DNA from 4 places in the Peribacillus sp. FSL K6-1552 genome. Region 1 is predicted to be linked to each of the others. Evidence: riboswitches for the same ligand, from Rfam matches in the RefSeq annotation. Region 1 holds a riboswitch; each other region holds the start of a gene.

Region 1 (8,293 bases):
AATGATGTCCCACCGAAAGATCGTGATATTGCGATGGTTTTCCAGAACTACGCCTTATATCCTCATATGTCCGTCTATGACAATATGGCATTTGGATTAAAGCTCCGTAAAACGCCAAAAATGGAAATCAAGCAGCGGGTCAATGACGCAGCAAAAATCCTCGGTCTCGAAGACCTTTTAAATAGGAAGCCGAAAGCACTTTCAGGTGGACAACGCCAGCGTGTGGCACTCGGTCGTGCAATTGTACGAGACGCAAAAGTTTTTTTAATGGATGAGCCATTATCAAATCTTGACGCCAAACTCAGGGTTCAAATGCGTGCTGAAATCGCAAAACTACATAAACGACTGGACACTACAACAATTTATGTCACTCATGATCAAACAGAAGCAATGACCATGGCCACACGACTTGTTGTTATGAAGGACGGTATCATCCAGCAGGTCGGCGCACCAAAAGACGTGTACGAGAAACCAGTGAATGTCTTCGTGGGTGGCTTTATCGGATCACCAGCTATGAACTTCTTTACCGGAACATTAAAAGAAGGCATCATTAAAATTGGGGAGCAAACGCTTGAAGTACCCGAATTGAAAATGAATACGTTGCGTGATCAAGGCTATATCGGAAAAGAAATTATCCTTGGCATCCGTCCAGAGGATTTCCATAATGAAGGAGCTTACATCAAGGAGTCTCCAAACACTACATTCACGGCTCAAATCGATGTAGCTGAACTCATGGGCGCCGAAATTATGCTCTACTCGACATTCGCTGGCCAAGACTTCGTCGCGCGCATCGATGCAAAAAACATCATCCAAGCAGGCGATAATATTGAACTTGCTCTCGACATGAATAAAGCCCACTTTTTTGATAAAGGGTCCGAGCAGCGCATTTTTGCTGAAGGAGAATCACAAATGGAGTATGGCTTGAAGTTACTTTCTAATTAAATTTCATATCAAAACAAAGACCCGTTCATATGAATGGGTCTTTGTGCGTATATTTCAGCTAAGGTCTTGAACTCTACTATATCTATAAAATCTATTCCTGCACAAGCACCACTTCATCATGTCCACATTTAGAGCAGTTCATGATGTGTGGACATTGACCTTTTTGGAGCGATTGTGGGTATCCATCGTTTTGCTTAAGCGTATCTATATCCATGTATGCACTGTATGAATCAGCATAATCCATGAATTTCCCTTTATCATCAAGATCACTGCCACATTCCGGGCAATTCACATGAATTTTTCTGAGGCCGTTGCAAAGCGGGCATAAAGCCATTGTATTCCCTCCTGTTCTTGAAACTTATATACTCAGTATTTGTTTATTCTATTATTTTAACACCTTAAAACACCCTCCCTAAAAACAGCGGGAGGGTGATCATAGGCAATTATTTATTAACCATGTTAGCAGGATCTACCCATGCTTTAAATTCATCATCAGTCAAGAATTCCAATTTCAACGCTGCTTCTTTTAATGTAGAGTTGTCTTTGAATGCAGTTTTGGCAATTTTAGCTGCTTTTTCATAACCGATATGTGGGTTCAATGCTGTTACTAGCATAAGAGAACGGTCAACATTTTCTTTGATTTTATCTTCATTCGCTGTGATGCCTACTGCACAATTATTGTTGAAGGAGTGAATGCCTTCTGTCAATAATTTAACAGTTTGTAGGAAGTTATAAATGATAACTGGTTTGAATACGTTCAATTCGAAGTTACCTTGGCTTGCTGCAAATCCGATTGTTGCATCGTTACCAACAATTTGTGTAGCAATCATTGTTAGCGCTTCACTTTGTGTAGGATTTACTTTACCTGGCATGATAGAGCTGCCTGGCTCGTTTTCAGGAATAGCGATTTCACCGATTCCGCTTCTTGGGCCGCTTGCCAGCCATCTAACATCGTTCGCAATTTTCATTAAGTCCGCTGCTAATGCTTTTAATGCGCCATGAGCGTAAACAATTTCGTTATGACTTGTTAATGCATGGAACTTATTATCCGATGTTACGAAAGAATGTCCTGTATCCGCCGCGATTTGTTTTGCAGAAAGTCCTGGAAATTCTTTTTTCGTATTGATCCCAGTACCTACAGCTGTACCGCCTAGTGCTAGATTCAATAGTTTTTGACTGCTTTCTTCAATCATCACTAAGTCTTTATCAAGCATCGCTTTCCAACCAGAGATTTCTTGGCCTAAAGTTAGTGGTGTTGCATCTTGAAGATGTGTACGTCCAATTTTCACAAGATCCCAGAATTCTTTTTCTTTTGCTGCAAAAGTATCACGAAGTACTTTAATCGCCGGTACTAATTTTTCAGCAACTTCCATATAGGCTGCAATATGCATAGCCGTTGGGAATGTGTCATTAGAGCTTTGCGCCTTGTTGACATCATCATTTGGGTGAAGGGTTTCGGACTCACCGTTTTCTTTTAACCATTCATTCCCTTTGTTAGCGACCACTTCATTCACATTCATATTACTTTGCGTGCCACTGCCTGTTTGCCAGACCACAAGGGGGAAATGTTCATCAAGTGTACCTTCTAGAATTTCGCCACAAATTTTAACGATGGCATTCTTTTTCACTTCTGAAAGATCACCAAGGTCATAGTTCACTTTAGCTGCCGCTTGCTTTACGTATGCAAACGCACGGACTAATTCAATCGGCATTTTTTCATTACCAATTTTGAAGTTGTTACGGCTTCTCTCGGTTTGTGCTCCCCAATACTTATCAGCAGGAACTTTCACTTCACCCATCGTATCTCGTTCGATTCTGTATTCCATGTGTTCTCCTCCTATGTTTGCACTATCCACCGAAAACCTTATGTATATGAAATGAATAATGACATATTATTAATTCTTCTCTCTATACATTGTACAAACTTTATTATTTTAAAGCAAAGAAACAGAACAAAACCTTCCCTATATTTCAGAAAATCCATTTAATTAAACAAAGTCTTTTAAAGAATCTCAACACCTTATACCATCGCGTTTTCCACAATATTTAGGGGTTTTTCATTGGACCAATCATGTTTTGAAAACGCTAGTCCTAATTAACCAATAAAGAATTATCGAGCAATATTTTCCCAGAATGTTCTTGACAGCACTTTATATATATAGTAAATTCAAAAGAAATTGAATAATCTAAACTCTTATCGAGAGAGGTATAGGGAATGGCCCGATGACACCTCAGCAACCTTCATTTGTTTCAAACCAATGAAAAGGTGCTAATTCCACAAGTTTGTGAACTTGGAAGATAAGAAGAATGACTCGTCCATACTTAACCAAGTCTTCTTCTTAAAGAAGACTTTTTTTATTTTATAAAACACAAAGGAGCAGTGAAAACTATGTATAAAACAGAAACATATCTTGCTCAACTAGGTAATCGCAGTGAAACCGCGACAGGAACAGTCAATCCGCCGGTTTACTTTTCGACAGCTTTCCGCCACGAAGGAATTGGCCAATCAACTGGATTCGATTATACAAGGACAGGTAATCCAACACGTCAACTTTTGGAACAATCCATCGCCAACCTTGAAAGAGGTGACCAAGGGTATGCCTGCAGTTCAGGAATGGCGGCCATCTCTACCATACTAGCCTTATTTAAATCAGGTGATGCATGGATAGTCAGCGAAGATCTATATGGTGGTACATATCGTTTGCTAGAACAAGGTTTTAAAAAATGGGGCTTACAGTGTGACTATGTAAACACTTGTTGTTTAGAGGATATCGAAAAAGCTATTACTCCTCAAACAAAAGCCATCTTTATCGAAACTCCCACTAACCCTCTTATGCAGCAAACAGATATTAGCGCTGTTGCCGCACTTGCCAAACAATTTAATTTACTTTTGATTGTTGACAACACTTTTTATACGCCGCTTCTGCAGCAGCCTATCCTGCTTGGAGCCGATATTGTAATCCATAGCGCAACGAAGTATCTCGGTGGTCATAATGATGTTCTGGCTGGACTAATCGTGGCTAAAGGTGCAGAATTATGTGATTCGATTGCCTTCCATCATAATGGAACAGGAGCGGTGTTGAGCCCATTTGATTCATGGCTGTTAATGCGCGGAATGAAAACCCTGGCACTGCGGATGGAACGTCATGAAAAGAACGCCAAAATCCTTGTAGATTATTTATCAGAACATGAATGTGTAACGGACGTCCTGTATCCCGGCAGAGGTGGTATGATTTCTTTCCGGATAATTGACGAAGCAGCGGTCAATCCATTTTTACAATCACTTTCATTAATTTCATTTGCAGAAAGTCTTGGAGGCGTTGAAAGCTTCATCACCTATCCGGCTACACAAACACATGCCGATATCCCTCTTGAAGTTAGAACTGCTAATGGGGTTTGTAATCGACTTCTACGCTTCTCGGTTGGCATCGAAGACAGCGACGATTTAATTCAAGACCTGCAACAAGCATTTGCACATGTAAAAAGGGAGGCACTACGATGACAAATCATGATTTCAGTTTTGAAACCAAATTACTTCATAACCAGCATAAATTCGATCCGACAACAGGCGGTGTGAGCGTCCCTATTCAGCACGCTTCCACTTTCCATCAAACTGATATCGATACATTCGGCAAGTACGATTACAGCAGGAGCGGAAATCCAACACGGGAAGCACTTGAAGATATCATTGCCGAGCTTGAAGATGGTACTCGCGGCTTTGCCTTTTCATCAGGTATGGCGGCCATTTCAACAGCATTCCTTCTGCTTTCTGCTGGCGACCATATCGTCATCTCAGAAGATGTGTATGGCGGTACGTTCCGGATGGTTACAAGCGTGTTGACCCGCTTCAACATCGAGCATACTTTCGTTGATATGACGGACCTCGAAAGCGTTAAATCGGCCGTTCAACCTAATACGAGAGCGATATACATTGAAACACCTTCAAATCCATTGCTTAAGGTGACTGATATTAAAGCCGTTTGTGATATCGCAAAAAAAGTCGGCGCATTGAGTTTTGTCGACAATACATTCTTGACACCAGCTCTGCAAAAACCGCTGAACTTAGGGGCGGATGTTGTCCTTCATAGTGCGACGAAGTTTTTATCCGGACACAGTGATGTCGTAGCTGGGCTTGCTGTCGTAAAAGATCCTGAATTGGCTGAAAGACTCGGTTCCCTTCAAAACTCCTTTGGTGCGGTACTTGGTGTCCAGGATGCCTGGCTTGTTATGAGAGGTCTGAAAACCTTGTCTGTACGAATGGAACACTCCCAAAAAGGAGCAGAAAAAATTGCAGACTACTTAAAACAGCAGCCATTAGTGAAAAAGGTGTATTACCCTGGTCTTACTGATCATCCACAGCATGCAATCCAGGAAGGACAGGCCCTTGGTGCAGGTGCAGTTTTATCATTTGAACTAGAAAGCGAAGAAATTTTCCGCTCATTTGTGAACACTGTCGAACTTCCTGTTTTTGCGGTTAGTCTTGGAGCAGTGGAATCGATATTATCCTACCCGGCAAAAATGTCCCATGCTGCCATGCCTGCTGATGAAAGGGAAAAACGAGGCATCACCAACAGCCTGCTTCGTCTCTCTGTCGGCCTTGAGAATCCAGATGATTTAATTAAAGACTTTGACGCTGCTCTTGTAAAAAGTGCAAAAGCGCATGCTATTCCAGTTAAATAAAATAAATAGAAAAAAAGGGTGCCTGGAGCAACCCTTTTTTCTATTATTAAGATTTTAAATGAGGCATTCACTACGTTATTACTAAAAAATTTATAAACCTTAATTTACCCACGAGTTCTTCCATCTCCCAAAATAAAAATAAAGGCCATCGATTTCTCGATAGCCTTAACATCATTTCTTCATATTATATTTTTCTAGGAAGCGATCCACACGTCCGCCTTTTTCAGCAAATTTCTGCTTGCCGGTATAAAAAGGATGCGTATCTGAACTAATCTCTACTTTTAATAAAGGATAAGTTTGACCGTCTTCCCACTTAATTGTTTCATTAGATTTTTTCGTGGAGCCTGTAATAAATTTATAACCACTGTTAGTATCCATAAATACTACTTGCTGATAATCAGGATGAATTCCTTGTTTCATTATTATCACCTCTTCGTAAGTATATTTATATATTAAACGGAATGATTACTATTATCAAGAAATATGATTGAGGATGCCGTTACACCGGCACCCTCATTTTCTGAAAAATTATTCTTAATTTCTCCCTTCATTATTCCACTAGGTATTATCCAGCCATTCCCTTATGCGCCCCAGCCTGCAGTTCATACATTTGATAGTACTTTCCTTTCAACTCCATTAATTCTTCATGTGTCCCCTGCTCAGAAATCTGCCCTTTATCCAGTACAAGAATTTGATCGGCATTTTTAATCGTGGAAAGCCTATGTGCAATGATAAAGGTCGTTCTTCCTTTCTTCAGTACTTCCATTCCTTCCTGGATAATGGCCTCTGTTTCTGTATCGATGCTTGCTGTGGCTTCATCCAAAATCAAAATCGCCGGATTAAATGCGAGCGCGCGTGCAAAAGAGATTAGCTGCCGCTGTCCTGAAGACAATGTCCCGCCTTTTTCAATAACCGGCTCATCTAGCCCTAGAGGCAGATGCTTCAGCACTTTGTCCCCGCCTACATCTTTTAATGACTTTTCAACCATTTCCCTTGTGATATCTTTATGATTAAGGCTGATATTGGAAGCTATGGTTCCAGTAAATAAATATGGATCCTGAAGGACAATTCCCATATGCTCTCTAAGAGTTTGATGAGGAATATCTAAAATATCCCTTCCATCAATCTTGATTTGTCCTTCACTACTATCATAGAAACGGAACAACAAATTCATTATTGAACTTTTTCCCGAACCAGTATGACCAACTAAAGCTACTGTCTCACCTTGTTGCGCAGAAAATGAAATGTCTTTTAACACATATTCATTTTCTTTATAGCCGAATGAGACATTTTCGAATTGCACGTTTCCTTTATATCGTGAAATGTTTTCATCACTGACTTCTAATCCCTGCTCATCCAATAAACTGAATGCCCTCTCCCCTGCAACAAGAGCTTGTTCTAGGTTAGCAAACTGATTGACAATCCCGTGAAGCGGATGAAGCAGACGACTGATCAAATCAACAATTGCATACATCAACCCTAAAGAAATAGCTGAACTTGCTGTAAGCGACATCCCTCCGAAATACCAGACAAATGCTATTAGCGCCATAACCTTAATGACACCAATCAAGTTTCCTCCCGTTAATGAATTTAAATTGAGCATTTTATTTTGATACGAGTAATGCTCCCGGTTCAATTTTTCGAAAGAATGTTTTGTCTCCTTTTCACGCCCGAATGCCTGAATGACGTTCATTCCTTGAATGGATTCATTGATCATCCCGTTAATATCACTGACTCGTTCCCGAATGATGTGATTATATTTCGAGGCGAATTTGCGATATACCTTCGTCCAGATAACGATAATGGGGATAAGTATAAGGCCCATGAGCCCTGCACGCGCATCCAAAATATACAAAGCAATGAGAACACCGATAATATTAATCGTGCTTGAAAAGAAGTTGGCGAGCACCGTCACATATAACTCTCGAATCGCCTCAGTGTCATTAGTAACCCTAGCAACAACTTTCCCAGCGGGCATATTATCGAAATAACGAATGGGCAATCGGGAAATGTGTGTAAAAATATCATTTCGCATCTTCTGAATAATTCGATTCGCAGCTTTCTGTAAATAAAAACTCTGCCCATATTGAAAAACAGAAGAAATGATAACAAGACCAAAGTAAAAAGCTACAAGCTTCATAATTCGCGGAATTTCTGGTTGGTAAAACTCCATTAATTCCTGACTTGTTAATTTCTCTACTGATATCATTTGCTCTTTTCCGTTTTTCTCAATTATTAATGTTTGGTTTTCTAAGGTTCTATCGCCATCGATGGCAACAGCTTCATTGACGAAGACGAATTGATTGCCAACCTGCAATACATGGACTTCTTTTCCTTTCTTCTCATCTTCAGTAAAATAATCTGCCCGTTTATACCAATTATCACCGTACTCGACAGCATCTTTCCCTTTTTCCGTTTCATACCAAGAAGATTCGATACCAAGTATGTGAGAATCAATGATTTTTTTAGCGATGAATGGACCCGTTAAGTCAGCGGCAACGGAAAGCGCTAGCATGATTAGGGCACCAATAATCAATTTTTTATAAAGAGCAGCATATTGATAGAGTTTCTTTACGACCTTCATGCTCTCACCTCCGTTTCTGCGTCAACTTGCTGTCGCTCATATTGCTCCCTATACCAGCCATTTTGCTTCAGTAAATCTTCGTGAGTT
Region 2 (8,293 bases), 890 kb from region 1:
AGTGGCAGTACCTTCATCGATTAAAGTGGGAGGCGGGAAAGTACAGGAGCTCCAGCCCAAAATAACGATTCCAACCAGCGCTGCGGCAGGAAGATATGAAGGGTATATTCATGTGACCAATGCGAAAAATCCAGCCGAATCCTATCAAATCCCATTCGCTGTTATGGCGACGGAAAAAGGATTTGATTATGTCAAAGCGACTAGACCATCCGTGACAAATACAACACCTTTCTGGGAACTTAATGACAAACAGATCCATTTCATCATGAAGTTGAACAGCCCAATGACAACCATGGATGTGCTTGTAAAAGACAGTAAAACAGGAAAATCTGTAGGGTTCATAGGGACAGCGAACACTAACTTTCCAATAGATAGAGAAGTGTATCTTACGGGTGCGTTCAGCGGTACGGTCTTACCATTTACAAATGATCCGTCCCAGCCAATCAGTGATATTCCTATAAAGCTTCCAGCAGGCGACTATATACTGGAACTGATTGCACACGATGAGGAAGGGAAAACATATGTGGTGGACAATCCACTTATCGTGGACAATACAGCACCAGAAGTCAACATGGATATAAAATCGGGTGTAATCGAAATCAATGATTCTATGTTTACAGTAGAAGATGGCCAAAAAGCGGTGTGGCTGCATGGAACAGCTAAGGATGAGACAGTGGATCTATTACAATCTAAAGGGTTGGACATCGATCAATCGTCCAACACTATGGCTTACTATACAGGTGCCTCTGGATATATGGCTGGGTTCTTCCCGATTCAAGCGAATGGAGATGTAAAACTCGGAATTGAGGAAAGTGATATTGCAAAACAACCTATGAGATTGTGGTTGAGAACGTGGGATACTGCAACGGCAGTTGGTTACCAAAAGTATTACTTCATGAAAGAAGGAACGGAATATACGACTTCCAGTTATAACAAGAAAGAGTTAAAAGTCGACGATAGCTTTACGATGACACTCAGCCTTAATAATGTGAAACAGCTTGTCTCGGGAGAATTTAATGTAGAGTACTACAAAGACTTCTTCAAGTTTTCGAACGTGAAGCTGAACAAGGCAGTCAAACAATATGCAAAGGAAAAAGGCTTACAGGTATCACTAGATAAACCTGTTGTGACGGAAGGTACATTCAATAATAGTTTGAAAATCGGTGCTTCCATTACTGGAAATGCATTCAGAGGACTGGATGGAGACATGCCGTTCCTCGATGTAACGTTTAAAGTATCGAATGATGAAGTTTACGATGAAATTCCTGGATTTGAGGTAAAGAAGGGGTCTTATAAGAAATCCGGACAAACAGCAGACACTGCTATTCCTTTTTACAACACTGAAGATCTTAAAGTAATTCCTACACATACACAGTTGATAGGATCCATCAATCCGGAAGCATTTTATATATATGGTTCGGGGACGGAATATTTGAAAAAAGCGGATTATTCAAAAATAGGAGCACAAGTATACGCTCTTTCCAGAAGCGGTAAAAAGTATAAAGGAACAATTAATAAAAATGCATCTTTCACGATCAATGGTATTCCGGCTTCCGATCAAGTATATACAGCAGTTTTCGAAATTCCGGGGCATCTGAAAGTGATGAAGAAGTTCATTCCTGGATATCATGCAAAAGGTGAGCTACGTGGGCAATTTTTAAGAATTGGTCAGAGAAGTCTTGCAGGGGATGTGAATGGCGACAAAATGATTGATATCCTCGATATCCAGAGTGTCGTTGATGCATATGGTACGAAGGATTCATCCATCGTGCCGCAAGATATCAATCAAGACGGAGAGGTGAACGAGACAGACATTCGCTTCGTTGAGAAAAATTTCTTAACGAAGGGACCGGATGCGCCTGCCGATAAACAGCCAAAAGAAAAAATTGGCAAAAAAGGTCTGGAATACTTCCTGCGCCTGATCGGATTGGAGCCAAAGTAATAGCAATAGCAAGAATAGAAGGGGAGGAATGCAGAGCATTCCTCCCCTTCTATTTTATAAAATAAGAAGAGCAGAGTTAAGAAAAGTTGATAAGTCCTCTTTTTTAGAAGATATGTACGGAATACTAGATTTCTTCAACAAAAGGCACCGGCCCATCAGGTTAACGCTGCTGAATCTCCTTTACTCCTACACCTGCTTCAATTAAAAGGGGGAAATCTTGAGTATAAAGGCTGGACAGTTTGCTAAAGGCAAGGGCCAGGCGCTAGGCCCAACCAGATGTAACACCCACAATGGATAAGGCTAGATAGAGGCTATACAAGAGAAGGAAGGTAAGCGAATAGATGATCTAAACGTATATGGAAGTAGAAGAAAGGAAAAGGAAATCTTATCGGTATCCCTAACAATTTCTGGATAGTCTACACTTATCTAGACAGAAAATTTAAGGTCAGGTAGACTACAGATACAACTAGTTATAGAAAAGAGGTCCGATATGCGACGTGATATTCAACAAAACGAACGAGCTTTCTCTTCCAAGGAAGTGGCAGAAGAAGTGGGGATTGCAACTCCCACTGTTCGAAAGTATGGTCAAATCTTAGAGCGGAATGGATATGAGTTTTTGAAAGATGGAGATCGACGTATCTTTGTTCAATCTGACATCGGAGCGCTTATAGCGCTACGCGATACGGACAAGCCCCTAGACGATACAGCTAAAGACCTTGTATATCAACAAAAAGAAAGATTAGAAGGATCCTATGAAACAGAGGTAGCGATACCCGATACATATGAAGAAAATTTACCCCAGGACCCCAATCAATTAAAAGAGGTCTTAATGTTTTTAGTCAATGAACTCGCAGCCACACGTGAAATGAATGTCCAACTGACAAACGATATGTCAGAGCTTAAAACAAAGGTTTCCCGGCTCCAGCAAGATCATCATGTTATAAGTTCTAGTATTGGAAATTCAGCGCAAAGAACTAATGCTAAAATTGAACAATTAACTGAACAACAAAATAACCATTACGAAACATTGCTACAACAAGAAAAACAAAAAAGTGAACTCTTACAAAAAGAAATACAAAATATGCGGGTCGAACAGAAAAAAGAATGGACTTCCCAAAATGAGTTTAATAAACGTTTAGAAGAAGCGATACAAAATCGTTCAGAAAAATGGTGGGGGCTTTTCTCCATATTCAGAAAATAAGGTGGCCGTTAAGTTTTTTTGCCCAACTGTGTAATGATTCTTGGAAGCAAATTATTGATGTAGAAACATTTGATAAATCTTTTTTTAATATATAATGATGGATAAAAGTATTGAGATACCAATCCACAAAACTTTAATAAAATCATAAAGCTATATGATTCGCGTAGCTGAAACACAGAATTAAGAAAGAGTATTTCAACTTTACAGGATTTGGTACCTGCTATGTAAGAGCTCGGCGATACCAATGTATTGACGTTCTAAAGGCAAACGAAGGCTCAATTGAAATTCATTGGAGATTTGTTTAAGCGATATGCATCTAAAACAAAATACACAAGCAAGCAAAAAAGGCATGCTTGATAAAAAGGGAGTTGAGGAGGTTGAAAACTTGCATTCAAAAACAAGAGTCCTCCTTAATAGAGTTGCTCCAGACAAGGGTTGACCCTCTCCTTTTTGTATGTTTCGTATCGCTGGGCGATATAACATGCAAATAAATTCAAAACCTTTAGGTTTAATAGAAAAGCTGGGTTCGATATACAAACATGATATACATCCGAATGAACGAGTATTCTCTTCTAAGGCAGTGGCAGAAGAAGTGGGGATGCAACACCCACTGTTCAAAAGTATGGTCAAAACTTAGAACGAAACGGATATGAGTTTATAAGATGGTGATTGCTATCTTTATTCACTCCGGCATCGAAGCGCTCATAGCGTTACGCGATACGGGCAAGCCCCTAGACGATACAGCTAAAGACCTTGTGTATCAACAAAAAGATAGATTAGAAGAAACTAATGGATCAGAGATAGCGATACCTGATACATTTGACAATTCAATCCATAATCCCAAACAATTAAAAGAGATTAAAATTGTTTTAATCAATGAACTCGCAGCTACGCGTGAAATGAACGTCCACTGACAAACGATATGCCTCAGCTTAAAACAACAGTTTCCCAGCTCCAGCAAGATCCATGTCCTTAATAGTGTTCCTCAAGAAAGGGGCTGATCTGTTCTTTTGTGTGTTTCGTATCGCTGGGCGATATAACATGCAAATAAATCTACAGAACCTTCATCTTTAATAGAAAGAGGGAGCCGATATGCGACAGGATATACGTCCGAATGAATGAGCATCCTCTTCCAAGGAAGTGTCAGAAGAAGTGGAGATACAAAATCCACTGTTTGAAAGTATGTTTAAAACTTAGAGCGATATGGATAGGAGCTGTTTAAAGATATCGATTGGCATATCTTCGTTCAATCCGATATCGAAACGCTTATAGCGTTACGCGATACGGGCAATCCCCTAGACGATAGAGAGAAGAACCCTTGTATCAAGAAAAAGAAAGATTAGAAGGAACCAATGAAACAGAAATAGCGATACCCGATACATATGACAATTTATTTAACCCATGTTCCCATTCAATTAAAAGAGATCTTAATGTTATTAACCAATGAACTCGCAGCTCCGCGTGAAATGAACATCTAACTGACAAACGATATGTCATAGCTTAAAACTGAACAACAAAGAACCCATTACGAAACATTACTGCAATAAGAAAAAGGTTTCATTACCTTTTCTTTAGTCTCCTTTACGATATTCAGGTGTTAATTTACGTTATGACTATTTAAACCTAAGGCACCCAAATCAAAAGCAGGAATTCCTTTGTTCCAACTATTTGGAATCACCATTTTCAAATTTCAACAATTTCCCGAGAAATATCTACAAATTCTGAGTAGATATCGACAAAATTAGAAGTTTTTACCCGATATATATGACAATTTATTTAACCCATGTTCCCATTCAATTAAAAGAGATCTTAATTTTTAACCAATGAACTCGCAGCTACGCGTGAAATGAACATCTAACTGACAAACGATATGTCTCATAGCTTAAAACTGAACAACAAAGAACCCATTACGAAACATTACTGCAATAAGAAAAAGGTTTCATTACCTTTTTTTTAGTCTCCTTTACGATATTCAGGTGTTAATTTGCGTTATAACTATTTAAACCTAAGGCAATCAAATCTAAAGTAGAAATTCCTTTGTTCCAACTATTCGGAATCACCATTTTCAAATTTCAACAATTTCCCGAGAAATATCTACAAATTCTGAGTAGATATCGACAAAATTAGAAGCTTCTAAATAGCGATTTGTTTTTGCTGATAAGAAAGTAGACATACTATAGAATTCAAACCCTATCGATTGTTTTTAATTAAAAGAAATAAACTCTTCTAAGGAAAGAGCTTTTATAAAGATGCTAAAGGTGAAGAAAACATGTGTAGTCTTCCTTCCCTGTAATAATAAATGAACTTTTATTATTACAGATATGAGGGCAAAGGGTCCTCACATATTTAAAACAGATGCAAAAAATTTTATAACCGCATTTTCACCACGAAATATATGGAACTATATATTATTGTTTTTTCTTTTTGATACTAAACGTACCGAAAGTTTGCTATCAAAAAAAGGTCAAAAACTCAAAAACAAACGTAAACCCCAATCAAAAGATTGTAAGAGTGGAGGTCGCAGGGAGCTCCCCGCATGGATAAGGCAGACCGTGAGTAGCAACCCGAATAGTGAGTTTGCCAAAAGTTTGCCGTTATTTTATCAAGGTACAGAGCTTTCCTTATGAGGAAGGAAGTCCTGATCCTGACTGACTTCGTAATGTTTTCGTTTTTTTGTAATAGAGTCTATGCCTAGGTTGACCGTATACATGGTATGCAGGGCAAAATCTGACCTGTCTTAAGGTATAGTTAAATGAACGATTAATAATTATACTGTAAAAATATTTTAGATTATTCAAAATAGAGTTGACATTAGGAAAATTTGAATATATAGTGGAGAACATAATTAAATAAATACGTTATTTCTTATCAAGAGATGTGGAGGGACTTGGCCCTATGATACCTCGGCAGCGGGTTTTTACTTTTGTAAAAATACTGTGCTAATTCCAACGGACGAAAGTTTGAAAGATAAGAAGGAGCTTTTCTTAGATAATTAAATTAAGAGTTTACTCTTTTTTATTTCTAAAAGAGGCCTCTTCTGTCTGATGACGGAAGAGGCCTCTTTTGTTTATTCAGAATGTATATGGTTATTTGGAGAATTGGTGCAATTATTCGTAGGTTTCGCGCACTAATCGTGAATTATAAGCAATTACTCGTGAGTTTGACAGAATAACTCGTGAGTTTCACACATTTACTCGTGAATTGTGAGGAATTACTCGTGAGTTTCGAAAATTTAACCCTATCATTATGAAACTTTGCAAAGCTCTTCTCAGGATAATGAATTCGTACAAATAAACAGCATGGGGGGAGACAGAATGATTGAATTTCAAAATGTTAAAAAGGTATATAAAACAAAGAAACAGACTGTTGAAGCTTTGAAAGGAATTAATTTGACAGTTGAAAAAGGCGATATTTTTGGTGTTGTCGGTTATAGCGGGGCCGGAAAAAGTACGTTGATTCGGTTAGTCAATCTACTCGAACACCCTTCAGATGGACAGGTTATTGTTGGGGGGAAGGATTTAACCAAATTGAACCCGAAGGAATTACGGGCAGAAAAGAAAAAAATTGGCATGATTTTTCAACATTTTAACTTACTTAACTCAAAGACAGTTTTTGATAATATTGCCATGCCGCTAGTTTTATCGGGAACTCCTAGTAAAGAAATCAAAGAGCGGGTAGGCGAGTTGTTAGAGTTCGTTGGCTTATCAAGTAAAGCAAGGAGTTATCCGGAACAATTGTCTGGCGGTCAAAAGCAACGAATAGGGATTGCTAGAGCGTTGGCTACCAACCCATCGATTCTTTTGTGTGATGAAGCGACGTCAGCATTGGATCCTCAAACAACGAGTGCTGTATTGCAACTCTTAAAAAAAATTAATAAAGAATACAATATTACCATATTGCTAATTACTCATGAAATGTCTGTAATTAGGGAAATTTGCAATAAGGTTGCGGTCATGGAAGGCGGACGCGTGGTTGAACAAGGTTCTGTGTTTGATGTCTTTGCTAGGCCCCAAACAGATATCGCAAAAAACTTTGTACGAACTGTTATTCACGACGAGATCCCACAAAGTTTCCTGAAAAATACCGGATCATATATTCCGATTATTTGGAAAATTAACTTTATTGGTACTACATCAGGCAATCCTTTACTTTCAACCATCTCGAAGAAATTTGATGTTCATTTAAGTGTATTATCAGCCAATATTTCTGAAATTCAGGAAACGCCTTTTGGGAATTTGATCATCGAAGTGACAGGGAACAAAAATGAGGTGGACAAGGCTTATCAATATATTAAAGACGAGGGGATTCTCGTCCAGGAGGTGCAGATAAATGGGTAATACGCTTTGGGGAATGGAAATAACGGCAGGCCAGCTGTCGACAGCTTTCGGTGACACACTTTATATGGTAGCCATCTCATTGATATTTTCCGGGCTGATTGGACTTCCGCTAGGAATCTTACTTGTCATTACAAGAAAGGGTCACATCCTGGAGAATAAATGGATCTTTAATGTATTGAACCCGGTCATCAATATATTGCGGTCGGTTCCTTTCATCATCTTGCTTGTAGCACTTATTCCGTTTACGAGAATGATTGTCGGCAGTGCGATCGGAACGAATGCGGCCATTGTTCCGCTAATCTTTTACGCGGCTCCTTATATTGCCCGGCTTGTGGAGAACTCCCTGCTGGAAGTGGACAAAGGAATTATAGAGGCAGCCCAGGCAATGGGAGCAACGACTTGGCAAATTATTTATCGCTTTTTGATTCCTGAGGGACTTAGCTCGTTAATTCTTACATTTACAACTGCGACAATTGGCCTTGTTGGATCTACTGCTATGGCAGGTGCTGTCGGTGCAGGTGGGGTAGGAGATTTAGCCTTAGCTTACGGTTATCAAAGGTTCGATACGATGACGATGGTCGTCACAGTAGCGGCGCTCGTGATCATCGTTCAATTATTGCAATCCACCGGGAATTTTGTTTCAAGAAAAATCAGAAGAAGATAAAAATAACAGGAGGTAGGAGAAATGAAGAAAATCTTATTAACGATCATGGTATTGGCATTGGCCATCGTGGCTGCAGCATGCGGGAACGAAGAGGGTGCATCAGGCGGTTCGGATGATGTGAAAACAGTGAAAGTCGGTGTCAGCAGCGG
Region 3 (8,293 bases), 2.1 Mb from region 1:
TTTAATATACTTTCGCCATTTTTCAAATGGAAAGTTCTCAGTATCAATTTGGCTTGGGTGAAAATGATAGAGCAATTCCCTTACTTTATTATCATTCTGTTCTAAGGGAACATTGTCAGTTTGAGTATACTCTAAATCCTCAAATGTTTGTATGTAGTATCCCTTTCTAGGAATAACTTCAACGTATCCTTCAGCAGTTAATTGTTCATAGGCAGTCTCGACGGTATTTTGACTAATCTGCAGAAACTCCGCTAATTTTCGCTTCGATGGCAGCTTCGTTCCAAAGAGAAGACGTCCATCAATTATCTCTTTTTTAATATGCGAATATAATTGTTCGTATAATGGTTCTTCACTCATACGATTTAAGTTACAAGTTAACATATTCATTTTGCTTCCGCCTTTTTTAAATAATTCGTATCTGACCCCATTAAATTATTGAAAACTGATACTTTCAATACGGTCATCTATTTTTTATACTAATTAACAAATCTAAAAAATGCAAATATTAGGGGGGGAGCAGAGGAAAAATCATTAGGAACTGACCCCATTAAATTATTGAAAACTGATACTTTCAATACGGTCATCTATTTTTTATACTAATTAACAAATCTAAAAAATGCAAATATTAGTGGGGGAAGTAATGGAAAAATTATTAGGAACTGACCCCATTAAATTATTGAAAACTGACACTTTCAATACGGTCATCTATTTTTTATACTAATTAACAAATCTAAAAAATGCAAATATTAGGGGGAAAAGTAATGGAAAAATTATTAGGAACTGACACAGTAAAAAGAGGAATGGCACAGATGCAAAAGGGTGGCGTAATTATGGACGTCATTAATGCAGAACAAGCAAAAATAGCCGAAGCAGCGGGTGCTGTTGCTGTCATGGCTTTAGAAAGGGTACCTTCTGATATTCGTGCAGCTGGTGGTGTAGCAAGAATGGCAGATCCTCGAATCGTTGAGGAAGTATTGAATGCTGTTTCCATTCCGGTCATGGCTAAAGCAAGGATTGGTCACATTGTTGAAGCAAGGATTCTGGAATCAATGGGTGTTGATTATATTGACGAAAGCGAAGTGCTGACGCCTGCTGATGAAGAATATCATTTGTTAAAAAGCGATTTCACAGTACCTTTTGTATGTGGATGCCGTGACTTAGGCGAAGCTGCACGCCGGATTGGCGAAGGTGCATCGATGCTTCGTACAAAAGGAGAACCTGGGACAGGAAATATTGTGGAAGCTGTTCGACATATGAGAAAGGTTTTGTCCCAAATTCGTAAAGTGAGCGTAATGAGTGACGATGAATTAATGACAGAAGCAAAAATCTTAGGTGCTCCTTATGAGATTCTAAGAGAAATTAAGCGGACAGGTAAATTGCCTGTAGTTAACTTTGCAGCAGGTGGAATTGCTACTCCAGCAGATGCAGCACTGATGATGGAACTGGGCGCAGATGGCGTATTTGTGGGTTCAGGTATATTTAAATCAGAGAATCCTGAAAAATTTGCAACTGCAATCGTTCAAGCGACTACATATTATACTGATTATGAATTGATTGGCCGGCTGTCAAAAGAGTTAGGTAGTGCAATGAAAGGTATTGATATTTCTAAGCTTGCTCCATCAGAACGGATGCAGGAACGTGGCTGGTAATATGATAACCATCGGTGTTTTGGGTTTACAGGGTGCTGTTGAAGAACATTTAAATCAAATTAAAGCTGCAGGTGAACAAGCTATAATTGTTAAAAAACCTGAACAGTTAAAAGAAATTGATGGCTTAATTATTCCAGGCGGAGAAAGCACTACGATGAGAAAGCTCATGGATCGTTACGGATTTATGGAACCCATCAAAACCTTTTTTGAACTAAAAAAACCTGTCTTCGGTACATGTGCGGGAATGGTATTGGCCGCAAAGAAATTGACTGGGGATGAAGAGGCTTATCTTGGATTAATGGACATTTCCGTGAAAAGGAACGGATTTGGACGTCAGCGGGATAGTTTTGAAGCACAACTCTCGATCAAAGGAATGGAAGAACCATTTACAACTGTCTTCATCCGGGCACCATTCGCGGAAGAAATTGGTGAAGACGTAGAGGTACTAGCTCTTTATGAAGATCATGTTGTTGCTGCGAGACAAGAACATGTCCTGGTTAGTGCTTTTCATCCAGAATTAACAGGGGATAATCGTTTTATACAACTCTTCATCGAAATGGTGAAAGAATCTATCAGTAAAGTTGAAGTAAAAATGTGCTAAATATTAATGAGCTGTCCTATTTTAATAGGGCAGCTTTTTGTTTGCAATAAGATATAAAGGGAACTTTAAAAAAACATCATTTCGCTTGAAATTATAATTCAATAAATCTATAATAAATAAGTGAGTAAATACTTACTTATTTATTTTGAGCGTTGAAAGTGGAATTTATATGACAGCAAGAGTGGCAGTTATTACTGGTGGAGCAAGTGGAATAGGCCGTGCAACATGTCTAAAATTTGCAAAAAAAGGGGACAAAGTCGTTGTTGCGGATTTTAACGAAGCCATGGCAGAAGAAACTGTTGAACTGATTAAGGCAGAAGGCGGAGAAGCTATTTTTGTTAAAACTGATGTTTCAAAGCAAGAAGATGTGGAAGCATTGGTTAATATCACTGTAGATGTTTATGGAAGAATTGATATCATGTTCAATAACGCCGGCATAGGTGCGGGTGGCATGATTCTTGAACAAAATATGGAAGGGTACTTTAAATCGATCGGAGTAAACCAACATGGTGTGGCTTTTGGCATCATGGCAGCCGGACGTAAAATGAAGGAATTAGGAAGTAAGGGAGTTATTATAAATACTGCTTCGGTGTTTGGCTATTTAGCTTCACATGGGACTTTCGCATATCAGGCTTCTAAAGGCGCTGTAAGAATGATGACACAAACAGCGGCTTTGGAATTGGGTGCTTATGGAATACGAGTAGTAGGTATCGCACCAGGCGGTGTGGATACTCCAATTATCCAAGGTTATAAAGATATGGGAATCATCGATAAATTGAATGAAAGCCAAATGCGCGGCAAATTAATTAAGCCGGAAGCAATTGCGAATGCTGTTTATCTACTATCATTAGATGAAGCTGATGCAATTAATGGCAGTATTGTTATGGTTGATGATGGGTATGCATCTTTTAAATGATTTTGAAAAGGAAAACATCGTCCTAATCCGACGATGTTTTCTTTATATGTCTTATATGACTAATGCAAGTCTCATAGACCAAAGGTTATATTGACCGATTGGTATCATCAGGCTATTATGGAAAATAGATCGGACAAGCCGGTCTTATCTTTTTTAAAAGAAGGTTGATATTTTTGAAAAAAGGGCAGCAAACAAAAGAACGGATCATTAATGTAGCCCGGACTCTTTTTGCCAGTAAAGGTTTTGACATGACCAGAACGAATGAAATCGCTTCTGCCTGTAATGTTTCCGAAGCTACGATTTACAAATACTTTGACAGCAAAAAAGATTTGCTTTTGGCTACGATTACTCCTAGTGAAAAAGAAGATGCGGAAGTTGAGACTAGCCACCTTTCTACGGATGAGCTTGTAGAGAATCACGTTATCACATTGATAAAAAAAATTCTTGAAAATAAAGAACAGTATTCGATATTATTTCGAGAAACTCAATACGATCAAGAAATTTCTAAACAATATGTTGAGCAAATCTTCAAGCCAAATGCTAAGCTTATTGAACTTCAGAAGAGAATTGATACTGGAGAGATTCACTATATTTCCGATATTATCTTATTTAATGTAGGAATTATTTCTTTTACATTAGCTTTATCGACCCATTATGAGATTCATCAACAGAAAACGGAACCGTATTTTACTGAGGAACGAATAAAGAGTATTGCTCAGCTTTTAGTATATGGGATTCATGGAAAAAGCAATAATACATAAATGAACGGTCATATTTAAGGCGTATGAATCAACAAGCCGCAAATATGACCGTTGCTTTATCTACTATTAGTATTAGTTGTTCAAGCTTGTACCTCTAGACTTGACGATACATTGTGCAAACTAGTGTAAGCCGAAGAATGGAACTATACCTGTTATTTTGGAAATGCAAAAATTAAAAGGTCAAGGAAGAAACAATTTGAAATTTTAGGAAAAATAGTAGGGGATAACTGAGAAAAGTTTCTGAATAGGTTATTCACATTAATCCCGAGTTAAACACTTGACTTTTATTTTTCTGAATATTACGATGATTATATGATACATGACTTACCTAGGCAGGATTCTTATCCGATTTATTAGTGATTGAGTGATTTTTATTGAATCAGCAAGTCTTATCGCAGATAAGAAAATAATAGGAGGAAATTTATATGAGCGAAATCGTAATTTTATCAGGCAGTCCAGCGAGTCCATCAAGAACTGACATCTCTCTAAAACATGTTCGATCACTAGTTGAACAAGAGGGGTTTACCACTGCTTATTACTCTATAACGGATTTTTCCGCAGATGATCTATTCCAAGGCCGGTATAATAGTGAAGATATAATAAAGCTTTCAGAAAAAATTCAGGGAGCTAGAGGTATCATTATTGGTTCACCAGTATATAAGGCATCTTACACAGGCGTGTTAAAAGCTTTGATTGATTTGCTACCTGAGGGTGCATTTAAAAATAAGCCTGTTCTGCCAATTATGATTGGTGGAAGTAACAGGCATTTATTGGCGATTGATTACGCACTTAAACCTTTAATTTCAATTTTAAAAGGTGAGCCGTTGCAGGGCTTATATTTTGTAGATAAGGAAATAGATAAGCAGAATCCTGAAAGCCCAATTAAAGATGGCGAATTAGTTGATCGTGTGCAAAGTCAGGTGCAAGAATTTGTTGAAGCGATTCAATTAAGAAAGAATTAAATGCTGTTAATAGACGAAAAGTAAAGGCTTAAGGTTTTGAACTATTTTTATTTTCATGAGATTAAAGATTATTTATGTACAATCATAAAAACTAATTAACTTTAACAATTAGGCCTTAAACAATTGTAAAAAGAGGTAAGTAATGAAATAGACTCATTTTTTTAGGAGTTTCTCTTAAAAATGAGTCTATTTTCATATTTAACTGATACAATATCCGTTCAAGGAAAAGTGTGTATAATAATAACAGTTCACCCATTTTATTAATCCAAGTTATTTTATAAGAAAACTCCATTGACAAGGAATAAATATATGTTAATATTTAAAATAATAAAACTTATCCAGAGCGACGGAGGGAATTGGCCCTTTGAAGTCCAGCAACCTGCATGATGGATGCAAGGTGCTACATCCAACAAAATGTTGATCATTTTGGAAGATAAGGTAAAAAATATTACCTTGAAAATCTTTCCATCATGGAAGGATTTTTATTTCTGTAAAATTCGTTTGCAAACCATAGCATTGTAAGATGTTTTGGAATATATAAATTTAAGAAAATGCATTTTATAAACGGGTCAGCTATACGATAAGCTAGTCTCGGATTTTCTTAAAGGAGGAACTGGCTTGGAAAAAGAGAATCAGCTGGAGGAAATATTTGAACGCCTACAAGAAATGCTTAAGTCGATGAAATATGGATCCATAACACTTATCGTCCAGGATGGTAAAATTATTCAAATGGAAAGAAATGAAAAGCTGAGAATTAAATAAGGTATCTGCTGACTAGAAAACTAGAGGTGGATTTAACTGATAAAAAAGAGAGTATTAGTTAAATTCGTCTCTTTTTTCTAGGGTCTTTTAAGCGTTAGAAAACATCAGCGAGTATTAATCGCAAGTTACTCTATTCTGTGAAACATTTAGCAAGTTTTTAGAGGGGGCTTTAAGAGTGTCTGCATTAGTAAACTATGAAAATTTCGACACAGAGATTTTGCCTGCATTTCCTGAGGACAGTGAGACAAAAGGTGCTTTAGAAGTTCTTGAGTGGGCAAATTCCCAATATGGTAACAAACTCATTTATGCATGTAGTTTCGGCATTGAAGGAATAGTACTTACGGATTTATTGGCAAAGGTCAATCCTTCAGCCAAAATTGTTTTTCTGGATACGGATGTTCATTTTGAAGAGACTTACAAATTAATTGAACAAGTTAAAAAGCGCTATCCGCAGCTTTCAATTGAAATGAAAAAGCCGGCATTGACGCTTGAGGAACAAGCATCTGAATATGGAGATGAGTTATGGCTCCGTGATTCAAATAAATGTTGCAGCATACGTAAGATCGCGCCGCTTACTGAGGTACTTTCAACGGCAACTGCTTGGCTCTCGGGACTACGCAGAGAGCAATCTGAAACAAGAGCATTAACGGAATATATTAATCAAGATAATAAGTTTAAATCAATTAAAATATGCCCGCTTATTCATTGGACATGGAAAGATGTTTGGCGCTATGCCCATAAAAATGGACTTCCATATAATGTTCTTCACGATAATGGATATCCTAGTATTGGCTGTAAAACATGTACGGCACCTGCAATCAATGCCGATGATTTACGCTCAGGACGTTGGCAGGGCGCGCAAAAAACAGAATGCGGATTACATTTATCTTAATAAATAGAAAATTTAGGGGGAAATTAGCATGACAGTTAGCTTACCGCACGGAGGAACGTTGATCAATCGTTGGGAACCAGACTATGATATTACTAAAATAAACAACTCAATCGAAATTGATGAGATTGCTTTAAGTGACCTGGAATTAATAGGTACTGGGGCCTATAGTCCTATTAAAGGATTCTTTACAAAAGATGACTATCAAGCAGTGGTTAAGGATATGAGGCTTAGCAGCGGCCATGTTTGGAGCATCCCGATTACTTTGCCGATTACTGATGAAGTAGCAAAAGCTCTTACTCTAGGAGAAGAAGTAAAGTTGAATCATGAAGGAGAAACATACGGAGTTCTTATTGTTTCTGATATCTTCAGACCTGATAAACAATTGGAAGCCACATTAGTTTATCAAACGGATGATGAGAAACATCCTGGTGTGAAAAATTTGTATAACCGTGGTGAAGTATATGTCGGCGGGGATATTAAATTAGTTAAACGAATCGAACGTCCGCTATTCCAAGATCATTATTTGGATCCTGTTGACACAAGAAAAACTTTTGCTGAAAAAGGCTGGAAAACAGTTGTTGGATTCCAAACAAGAAATCCTGTTCACCGTGCACATGAATACATTCAAAAAACTGCATTGGAGATTGTAGACGGTTTATTTTTAAATCCGCTAGTAGGTGCTACTAAATCAGATGACATACCAGCTGATGTACGGATGGAGAGTTATAAAGTACTACTAGAGAAATATTATCCTAAGGATCGTGTCTCCCTAGCAGTTTTCCCTGCTGCCATGCGTTATGCAGGGCCAAGAGAAGCCATTTTCCATGCCATGGTTCGTAAAAATTACGGATGCACCCACTTTATTGTTGGCCGTGACCATGCCGGTGTGGGCGATTATTACGGCACTTATGATGCACAAAAAATCTTTGGTAATTTCAAACCTGACGAGTTAGGAATCACGCTATTATTCTTTGAACATAGCTTTTATTGTAAAACATGTGGAAATATGGCTTCTGCTAAAACATGTCCGCATGGTAAAGAAGATCATGTTATCTTATCCGGAACGAAGGTTAGGGAAATGTTACGTAATGGTGAAATTCCACCAGCTACCTTCAGTCGTAAAGAAGTCATCGAAGTGTTAATCGAAGGCCTGAAAAAGAATGAAGTATTTAACTAAACTAGTTTCAAATAAATGTAAGTAGTAAGAGGGGGATAATAATGAGTAATAGCACGAATGTAACTTGGCATGAAGCGTCTTTGACTAAGGAACTCCGTCGTAAGCAAAACGGACATGAGAGTACAGTTCTATGGTTCACAGGACTCTCAGGCTCCGGAAAATCAACGATTGCAAATGCAGTCGCTAAAGAGTTGTATAACCGAAATATTCGAAGTTATGTCTTGGATGGAGATAATATTCGCCATGGCTTAAATAAAGATTTGGGTTTTTCTGAAGAGGATCGGACTGAGAATATTAGACGGATCGGTGAAGTTTCCAAGCTTTTTGTGGATAGCGGGCAGTTCGTATTAACGGCATTTATTTCCCCTTTTCGAGCAGACCGTCAAATTGTACGCGATCTGCTTGAAGAAGGCGAGTTTATTGAAGTCTACATAAAATGTCCGATTGAAGAATGTGAAGTGCGTGATCCAAAAGGTCTTTACGATAAGGCACGTAAGGGAATCATTAAAGACTTTACTGGGATTGACTCTCCATATGAAGAACCTGAACAGCCGGAAATCGTTTTAGAATCCA
Region 4 (8,293 bases), 1.3 Mb from region 1:
GATTAACAAATGTCCAAGCATTTAGAAGAATTATCATTCCACAGACATTAGTTGTAGCATTACCAAATATTTGTACAGCAACAGTCAATCTAATTAAAGCAACATCTCTAGGATATGCGTTGTCATTGCAAGAAATTACTCTAAGAGCCAAGGTAGCTGCCAATGTAGGCTACAATTATGTTGAGGCTTATATTGATATTTTTCTTGTATACCTGATTTTATGTAGTTTAGTAGAGTATTTATTTAAGCTGTATGAAAAACGTTTAAGTAGGTATAGAGCAGTAGGTATTTGAAATGAAGCAGGAGGTGGCCATGATGTTAGAAATTACAAATATCCATAAATCATTCGGAGAAAATGAGATTTTAAAAGGTGTAGATTTAAAAATAGAAAAGGGTGACGTGGTAGTAATTCTGGGCCCAAGCGGTTCAGGAAAGACAACATTACTTCGATGCATTAACTTTCTTGAAAAAGCAGATCAAGGACATGCAATTTTTGGGGATATTGATGTAAATCTTAAAACAGCATCAAAAAAGGCGATTCATGGAATTAGGCAAAAGATAGCTTTTGTATTTCAAAATTATAATCTGTTTAATAATAAAACGGCATTAGAAAATGTGACAGAAGGTCTTGTTATTGGAAGGAAGATTGCGAAAGCAGAAGCAAATGAGATTGGTAAAAAAGCATTAGATAAAGTAGGTCTGTCAGAAAAATACAATGCTTACCCTATTGAACTATCAGGTGGTCAGCAACAAAGGGTTGGTATTGCGAGAGCAGTTGCTTTAAATCCTGACATTATTCTATTTGACGAACCAACTTCTGCACTTGATCCTGAACTAGTCGGTGAAGTTTTAACAGTAATGAAGCAAATAGCAAAAGAAGGAACAACCATGTTAGTAGTCACGCATGAAATGTCTTTTGCAAAGGATGTAGCAAACAGAGTAATATTTATGGATGCTGGTGTAGTAGTAGAAGAAGGATCACCTAAAGATATTTTTGTGAAACCAAAAGAAGAAAGAACAAAGAAGTTCTTAAAAAGGGTCTTACCAGAGGATTATATTTTTTACATTTAATTTTTAAATGAAATTAAGTTAATAAGAAAAGGGTGAATTTTTGAAGCTGATCCCCAGTTATAGATTAATAGCGATCACTCTATACATATAAGTAATTAAAACGAGCGCATACTTGTGTTGAAATAATAAATCATTCAGTAATAATCAACGAAATTATGGGCTTTAGTGTAGCCTATATGAAGTAGACAAAAAACGAATTAACTATGAGAACCTGGTTGGGGATTTCGTGTAAATAACTAGTAATCCTACGAGATGAAATTAACGCTTCACTTGATCACTAGATTAAAAAAATGCATAATTGAACGTATGTTTTCAATGCTTTTCTCCTTTCGTTTAGTTAATTGATGACGGTGCTCTTTAGTTTTTACAAGTGAGTTTTTGGTTTATAATAACAATTATCAAGTCTTATCAGGGGGTGAAACTTTGAATGAATATAATGTTACAGTTAAGAATGGCAGCACATTAATTCTGTCAGAAATTATTAAAGCTGAAGATGAAAGAGAAGTCCTTGGCACACTATTGATTACTAGCGAATTATTTAATCAACCTTTTACTGACATTAGGATTTTAGAACGCTAATTTGTTACTGAACTCTCCATTTGTTACAATCATAATAAATCTTAAAACAGTAGGCGATATTATGTGCGGGCGTTTCACCCTTTTCACTGACATTGAAGAAATAATTGACAGGTTTGATATTCAAGCTCCATTTAATGCCGAGTACCAATTCAGCTACAACATAGCACCTTCTCACTCTGTCTTATCCGTTATTAATGACGGATCTAGGAATCGACTTGGATATCTTCGTTGGGGACTCATACCTTACTGGGCAAAAGATGAGAAAATGGGCTACAAGATGATTAATGCCCGAGCGGAGACCATTGCTGAGAAAACAAGTTTTAAGAATTCGTATAAGAAGAAACGGTGTTTGATACTTGCCGACTCTTTTTATGAGTGGAAGAAGGCACCAGAACGAAAAATACCTATGCGAATAAAACTTAAAAGTAATGCCCCATTTGGAATGGCTGGTCTCTGGGAATCATGGAAATCACCTGAAGGTATCACGATATATTCCTGCTCAGTTATTACCACTACTCCGAATGAGCTAATGACTAGTATTCATGATCGCATGCCAGTTATACTTAAACCTGAAGATGAAAAGACTTGGCTGGATCCTTCAATTAATGATACTGCATATCTGCAGCAATACTTAAAATCATTTGATACTGAACAGATGGAAGCTTTTGAGGTATCAACTGATGTGAACTCACCTAAAAATAATTCACCTAAGTTAATACACCAAATTTGCTGAGAGGTCCTAGGACCTCTTTTTGTTTTTCTCTTTTCCTATTAAAGATGAAGTACTTTATCATCGTTCATAAGTTCCTCTTTACTCATTTGAAAAAACCTCCTTATAAAATACTTTAGGCTACACCTTGCGGAAATACACAAAATACTGTACTCTTATATTTGCTTTTCGATGCGGGTATCGATGTCACTTTCCTAGAGTGAATGGATGAAAAGCTAGGGCTGCAAAAAGACAACTTAGCAATGAACAATGCAGTGAACTTGTTAACCTGCCTGATTCTTTACTCGTAGACATCGGAACATTTGATAATATCATTACGTAATTTGGATCTTCTTATCAAGAGAGACGGAGGGACTGGCCCGAAGATGTCTCGGCAGCAGACTTAATAGGAGTGCTGTGCCAAATCCAGCAGGCGAATACGCCTGAAAGATGAGGAGGGTGTTTTTTATAGATTAAAAGACCTCTTCTTATTGTTTAATAGAAGAGGTCTTTTTTCACGTTCAAGGGTTTAGCTTTAGCTTTGTATTGGCTATTATGCTTTTGGAGTCATGCTTACAATAATATGAAAGAAATGCTGGATCTTACTAGAATTTTTTTACCGAATTAGTTCAATGAAAAAGGGCTGTGACATATTTGTCATGGGAAAAATAAAAAGAGGTGTTCATCATGAGTACAAACAATAAAGGGAATCCTTGGGCTTTAGTCCCATTTGTCGTTTTTTTAATTTTATTTATAGGTTCCGGGGTTATTACAAGAGATTTTTATTCATTTCCGGTGATTGTGGCGATTGCGATTGCATCAGCGGCTGCATTGGCAATGAATCGAAAAGAGTCTTTCAATCAAAAAGTTGAAATCTTTTGTAAAGGTGCCGGGGACTCCAATATTATGTTAATGGTTATCATTTTCCTTTTGGCCGGTGCTTTTTCAGAAGTGGCGAATGGAATGGGTGCGGTAGAATCAACGGTGAATCTTGCGTTATCGGTTTTTCCGCAAAATCTATTAATGGTAGGTATTTTCATTATCGCTTGTTTTATTTCTCTATCTATGGGGACAAGCATGGGAACAATCGTAGCGCTAGCACCTATAGGTGTAGGAATTAGTGAACAAACCGATATTTCGCTTGCCCTTTCAATGGCTGCCGTTATTGGTGGTGCGATGTTTGGTGACAACCTATCTTTCATTTCAGATACGACAATCGCAGCTGTTCGAACGCAGGGAACGAAAATGAAGGATAAGTTTAAAGTGAATTTTTTCATTGTTTTACCTGCGGCCATCATCACATGTGTCATCCTTGGTTTTTTAACAATGGGTGAACAAGCAGCTATCTCTCAACATTCCTATAATTGGGTGAAGATTCTACCTTATCTTTGCGTTTTGATCACTGCATTAGCTGGAGTCAATGTGTTCCTTGTCCTCTCCATCGGTATTGTGTTTGCCGGAATTATCGGGTTAGCGGATGGTAGTTATCAACTGATGGGAGTCATTCAAAAAATTGGGGATGGAATGGCGGGAATGTATGAGATCTCTTTTCTTGCCATTTTAATTGCTGGTATGGTGTCAGTCATCAAACATAACGGCGGCATCGATTATCTTCTCCACGTCGTGACCCGTAATAGCAAATCAAGAAAAGGTGCTGAATTCAGCATTGCCGGTCTGGTCGGTTTGACAAATCTATCTACGGCAAATAACACGATTTCTATTATCATTGCCGGTCCGCTAGCCAAAAACATTGCGGAAAAGTATGGCATCGATCCCCGTAAATCGGCGAGTTTGCTTGACGTTTTTGCTTGTTGTATTCAAGGGTTAATTCCATACGGGGCACAACTGCTTGTTGCGGCGGGGGTAGCACAAATTTCACCTGTAAGTATTTTACCCTATTCTTTTTATCCAGTATTAATTGGGATTTGTGGAGTCATAGCCATTTTGATTGGTTTTCCGCGATTTTCAGGGAGTGAAGAGAAGAAACATACTTCTTGAAAAAGTGAATTAAACAGAAAAACACCCTGAATCTTTAGATCTAGGGTGTTTTTTTATATGCGGCTTTTGGGAGAAGGTGCCACAGCGGATAAAAAAGGGTGACATCGTTTCAGGCTTTTTGCATCAGTACTGCTTCACGGGTTGGAACAGGTAACCTTGCAGGTGTTGCCATAGCCATCACAATGGGTGGTCCAGGAGCCGTTTTCTGGATGTGGTTAATAGCACTTATCGGGTCTGCCTCTGCCTTCATTGAAAGTACACTTGCACAAATTTATAAGGTCAAGGATGGCGATACATTCCGAGGTGGCCCTGCTTATTATATGGAAAAAGCATTGAATGCCCGTTGGATGGGTATCACGTTCGCTGTATTGATTTCGCTTACATTTGGGCTTGCTTTCAACTCTGTACAAGCCAACACGATCACAAGTGCGTTCAATGAATCGGTTGGGATCGATAAGTGGGTTACGGCAATCATCCTTGCTCTTGTTACGGCTGTCATCATTTTTGGAGGCATTAAAATGATTGCAAAAGTATCTGAAGTCATCGTACCGATTATGGCAGGAGCATATGTGATAGTAGCGTTGATTATCATTATCATGAATATTACCGAGTTACCGGGTGTTTTTGTTTTAATCTTTGAAAGTGCTTTTGATGGATTAAGGGAAGTTGCTGGTGGAGCATTAGGCGCTGCCATGATGCAAGGAATCAAGAGAGGTCTATTTTCTAATGAAGCCGGGATGGGTAGTGCCCCTAATGCAGGTGCGACAGCAGATGTCAGTCATCCGGTAAAACAAGGGCTCATTCAGTCACTTGGTGTATTTGTGGATACACTTGTCATTTGTAGTTCGACCGCCTTCATCATTTTGGTCTCAGGCCTGTATACATCGAAGGAAACAGATGGTATAGTCCTTACCCAAAATGCACTTGGTACGGCATTAGGATCTTGGGCTGGCATTTTCCTTGCCATTATCGTACTGTTATTCGCCTTTAGTTCCATAGTTGGTAACTACTATTATGGAGAGTCGAACATTGGCTTTATTAATGAAAATAAAGTTTGGTTAAACTTATATCGTATCGCAGTCGTAGGGATGGTGATTTTCGGTTCGCTTGCTTCACTCAAGTTTGTATGGGGTCTAGCTGACTTGCTGATGGGGTTAATGGCCATTATCAACTTAATCGCCATAGCATTACTTGGAAAAATTGCATTTGCTGCACTAGCCGATTATCAAAAACAAAAGAAGAGTGGAAAAAACCCAGTTTTCCATGTAAACAATATTAAAGGTTTGAAGAATGTGGAATGTTGGGGTGATCCATCCGATAATGTGGATGAGAGTAAGAGCAATCGAAAGTTAAAGATAAATTAAGGCCTTTTAGCTTGTAGACAAAGTCCCCTTTTTTAGGGACAAGTCTATAAGCTTTTTATGTATAGGCGATGTTAAATCTAAATGTTGATATGTATACATTAAGAAAGGGAACTCTTGATACATATTAAGTTCCCTTTTTAATTCAACTAACGCTACCCTTTACTTGATTAAGGATTACTCCAAAATCAACGTTATATTTTTATTATCAAGGATAATTTCTTCTACCCAATTAAATATAGTTGAACCAATGTTCATTTTTGCATCCCTTATTTCTTTAATTACTTTTTCTTCATTACTTGGATGGCAATTTTTCAACATCTCATTCAGTATGGTTATTGTTTCTCCGTACCCTAAATCGATTTTAGATTTGACAGAATTTCTCCAAAAAATTGTATATTCTTCTTCAACTTCTATATCACCGAAACCACCAAACAAAATATCATTAAATGCATCGAGACTTCCATTCCACTTGTATTTTCCAGAGAGAACTACATTCGAAAACTCGTTACAGAGTCCATTAAAGTCCGAAAAATTTTCACCATCTAAGACAAAAACTTTGTTAAATTTAATCACCTCTAATACATCATTTTCGTTATTTTAAATAAATCGCCTTCTTCAACTCAATACTTCTTTAGTGAAATAAGAATTAACTTGTCAAACTGAATTTTGACACAGGACGTAACTTCTATATATATTTTAAACGAACTTCAAGGTTTAGAGATAGGAAAAAAATTATTAAAAAGACTCCTTCCTGAATTTAAGAGTTTAGACTTCAATTCAGCTAGTGTTAAAGTGTTAGAGAAAAATAGTTCTTGCCACTTCTATGAGGCAATGGGAGCTAAAATAGTGGATAGCATGTTAACAAACATTGCAGATGATAACTTAAATTATTCGTTTATAGGTGGGAGGATATCAGCATATAAAAAGCATATGTCCTTTCTTATTCCACTATCGGGGCAGAAGAGTTGAATAAGGAAGTGGATACGTTGAGACAATATTGGAATAAGAAAAAGGCAAACTTTCTTTAATATAGGCTGGATGGTATATAATACCGATAATACAAAACGTTATTAAACTCATGTAAGCATACTTATACTGGCTTATGAAGTGATAATTTATAGGGGGATAATATGGAACTTTCTTTATTATTAGAGTATGGCTGGGTATTAATTATTTTGATTTTTTTAGAAGGTTTATTATCTGCAGATAATGCTTTAGTTTTAGCTATTATGTCAAAACATTTACCAGAAGAACTGCAAAAAAAAGCGATTAATATTGGGTTGCTATTAGCTTTTATATTTAGGATTGGTGCAATCTTTATTATTTCGTACCTTTTCCACGTTTGGCAAGTTCAAGCAATTGGGGCTGCTTATTTAATTTTCATCTCGTTAAAACATTTACTAAAAAAGGACCACGGAGAAAAAGAGAAAAAAGGGAAAAGCTATCGTATGACTATTGTGCAAATTGCATTAGCTGATATCGCCTTCGCTGTTGATTCTATTTTAGCAGCGGTAGCTCTTGTCATTGCCCTGCCAGATACACCAATGGGGGAAATTGGGGGGATGGATGGCGCACAATTTATAGTTATTTTATTAGGAGCAATTGCTGGTTTAATTGTTATTAGGTTTGCAGCAGGTTACTTCGTTAAGATATTGACAGAACGCCCTAGTCTTGAAACTGCAGCAATGTTACTCGTTGGTTGGGTTGGGGTTAAGTTATTAATGCATACTCTTGCGCATCCAGCCTTGCACATTATTCCTCACGAGTTTGTTGAAGGACCTATTTGGAATACAATCTTTTGGTCAGTAATGCTGCTTATTGCATTAGGTGGATGGTTTTTATCTAAAGGAAAAACAGAAAAACAGTGAAGCAAAATAAATATATTTGTCTGTAAAAAAATAACGATTTTTAAATTGACAAACGATCATTCCGTTTACTAATTTTGAGTTATTTGATAATTAAACGAAAAGTTTTGTTCAAATAAGGGGTGCTTTACTTTAAAAAGGGAGGTTGCTGCGGCAACCTTTTTTTCTTACATACTAAAGGGGGAGGTGAGTGGTGTAAGGAAAAGTTCTTCTAGAAGTTGCATATGTTCTTTCTAAGCTCTGAAGAAGAAATTGATGATGAAGAATAACAGAAATTCTTATTAAGCAAACAGGGCTATTGGTGAAGGAGGACTTATAAAAAAGCCGATTCCTTAGTGTTTTAGGGAATTACTTTTCATTTGGGAATATCAAAGTCACCATTGATCAAAATGGAAGATAGAATGAAATATGAGAGAAAGCATAATAGAACTATGCTTTTGAGGAACAATAAATTGAAAAGATATAAAAAGGATACAAAGCGAGGAGTTTTATGAAAAAGATAGCAATGTTTTTCCTATGTCTTCTTATCTTAATTTTTCCATCACAAGTTATTGCTCAACGAAAAGTACCTATTTTAATTTATCATTCGATTGAAGAGTTTAATGGACACGGTTCTATGGAGTTATATGTAACCCCAAAGAATTTCGAGAAACAAATGATTTATTTACGAGACCACGGCTACACATTATTAACTTTTGATCGGTGGC

What was found. Region 1 has a riboswitch for S-adenosylmethionine ahead of NST21_RS05970 (methionine biosynthesis PLP-dependent protein). Riboswitches for the same ligand answer to the same signal wherever they lie in the genome.
Region 2: it holds a riboswitch for S-adenosylmethionine, as region 1 does, so the genes downstream of both, NST21_RS01750 (methionine ABC transporter ATP-binding protein) here and NST21_RS05970 (methionine biosynthesis PLP-dependent protein) in region 1, are expected to answer to the same signal.
Region 3: it holds a riboswitch for S-adenosylmethionine, as region 1 does, so the genes downstream of both, NST21_RS15905 (YezD family protein) here and NST21_RS05970 (methionine biosynthesis PLP-dependent protein) in region 1, are expected to answer to the same signal.
Region 4: it holds a riboswitch for S-adenosylmethionine, as region 1 does, so the genes downstream of both, NST21_RS12475 (Na+/H+ antiporter NhaC family protein) here and NST21_RS05970 (methionine biosynthesis PLP-dependent protein) in region 1, are expected to answer to the same signal.

The regions. Positions count from the first base shown of each region.
Region 1 covers NZ_JBBOST010000001.1:1,234,677-1,242,969, reverse strand. Annotated here, with positions in the region: gene NST21_RS05985 (ABC transporter ATP-binding protein) at 1-942, shown strand, start outside; gene NST21_RS05980 (hypothetical protein) at 1,034-1,276, opposite strand; gene fumC (class II fumarate hydratase) at 1,386-2,768, opposite strand; SAM riboswitch class I at 3,134-3,247, shown strand; gene NST21_RS05970 (methionine biosynthesis PLP-dependent protein) at 3,332-4,444, shown strand; gene metC (cystathionine beta-lyase) at 4,441-5,622, shown strand; gene NST21_RS05960 (type B 50S ribosomal protein L31) at 5,794-6,042, opposite strand; gene NST21_RS05955 (ABC transporter ATP-binding protein) at 6,188-8,206, opposite strand; gene NST21_RS05950 (ABC transporter ATP-binding protein) at 8,203-8,293, opposite strand, start outside.
Region 2 covers NZ_JBBOST010000001.1:340,955-349,247, forward strand. Annotated here, with positions in the region: gene NST21_RS01735 (S8 family serine peptidase) at 1-1,942, shown strand, start outside; gene NST21_RS01740 (hypothetical protein) at 2,433-3,143, shown strand; gene NST21_RS01745 (hypothetical protein) at 3,806-4,057, shown strand; SAM riboswitch class I at 6,006-6,117, shown strand; gene NST21_RS01750 (methionine ABC transporter ATP-binding protein) at 6,458-7,480, shown strand; gene NST21_RS01755 (methionine ABC transporter permease) at 7,494-8,144, shown strand; gene NST21_RS01760 (MetQ/NlpA family ABC transporter substrate-binding protein) at 8,166-8,293, shown strand, end outside.
Region 3 covers NZ_JBBOST010000001.1:3,312,487-3,320,779, reverse strand. Annotated here, with positions in the region: gene pdxR (MocR-like pyridoxine biosynthesis transcription factor PdxR) at 1-387, opposite strand, end outside; gene pdxS (pyridoxal 5'-phosphate synthase lyase subunit PdxS) at 762-1,649, shown strand; gene pdxT (pyridoxal 5'-phosphate synthase glutaminase subunit PdxT) at 1,651-2,250, shown strand; gene NST21_RS15920 (SDR family NAD(P)-dependent oxidoreductase) at 2,420-3,166, shown strand; gene NST21_RS15915 (TetR/AcrR family transcriptional regulator) at 3,340-3,927, shown strand; gene ssuE (NADPH-dependent FMN reductase) at 4,353-4,889, shown strand; SAM riboswitch class I at 5,221-5,329, shown strand; gene NST21_RS15905 (YezD family protein) at 5,508-5,651, shown strand; gene NST21_RS15900 (phosphoadenylyl-sulfate reductase) at 5,866-6,543, shown strand; gene sat (sulfate adenylyltransferase) at 6,572-7,720, shown strand; gene cysC (adenylyl-sulfate kinase) at 7,762-8,293, shown strand, end outside.
Region 4 covers NZ_JBBOST010000001.1:2,572,410-2,580,702, forward strand. Annotated here, with positions in the region: gene NST21_RS12455 (amino acid ABC transporter permease) at 1-293, shown strand, start outside; gene NST21_RS12460 (amino acid ABC transporter ATP-binding protein) at 316-1,071, shown strand; gene NST21_RS12465 (hypothetical protein) at 1,495-1,650, shown strand; gene NST21_RS12470 (SOS response-associated peptidase) at 1,712-2,383, shown strand; SAM riboswitch class I at 2,711-2,816, shown strand; gene NST21_RS12475 (Na+/H+ antiporter NhaC family protein) at 3,047-4,357, shown strand; gene NST21_RS12480 (alanine/glycine:cation symporter family protein) at 4,456-5,721, shown strand; gene NST21_RS12485 (hypothetical protein) at 5,896-6,294, opposite strand; gene NST21_RS28830 (GNAT family N-acetyltransferase) at 6,388-6,690, shown strand; gene NST21_RS12490 (TerC family protein) at 6,852-7,589, shown strand; gene NST21_RS12495 (polysaccharide deacetylase family protein) at 8,077-8,293, shown strand, end outside.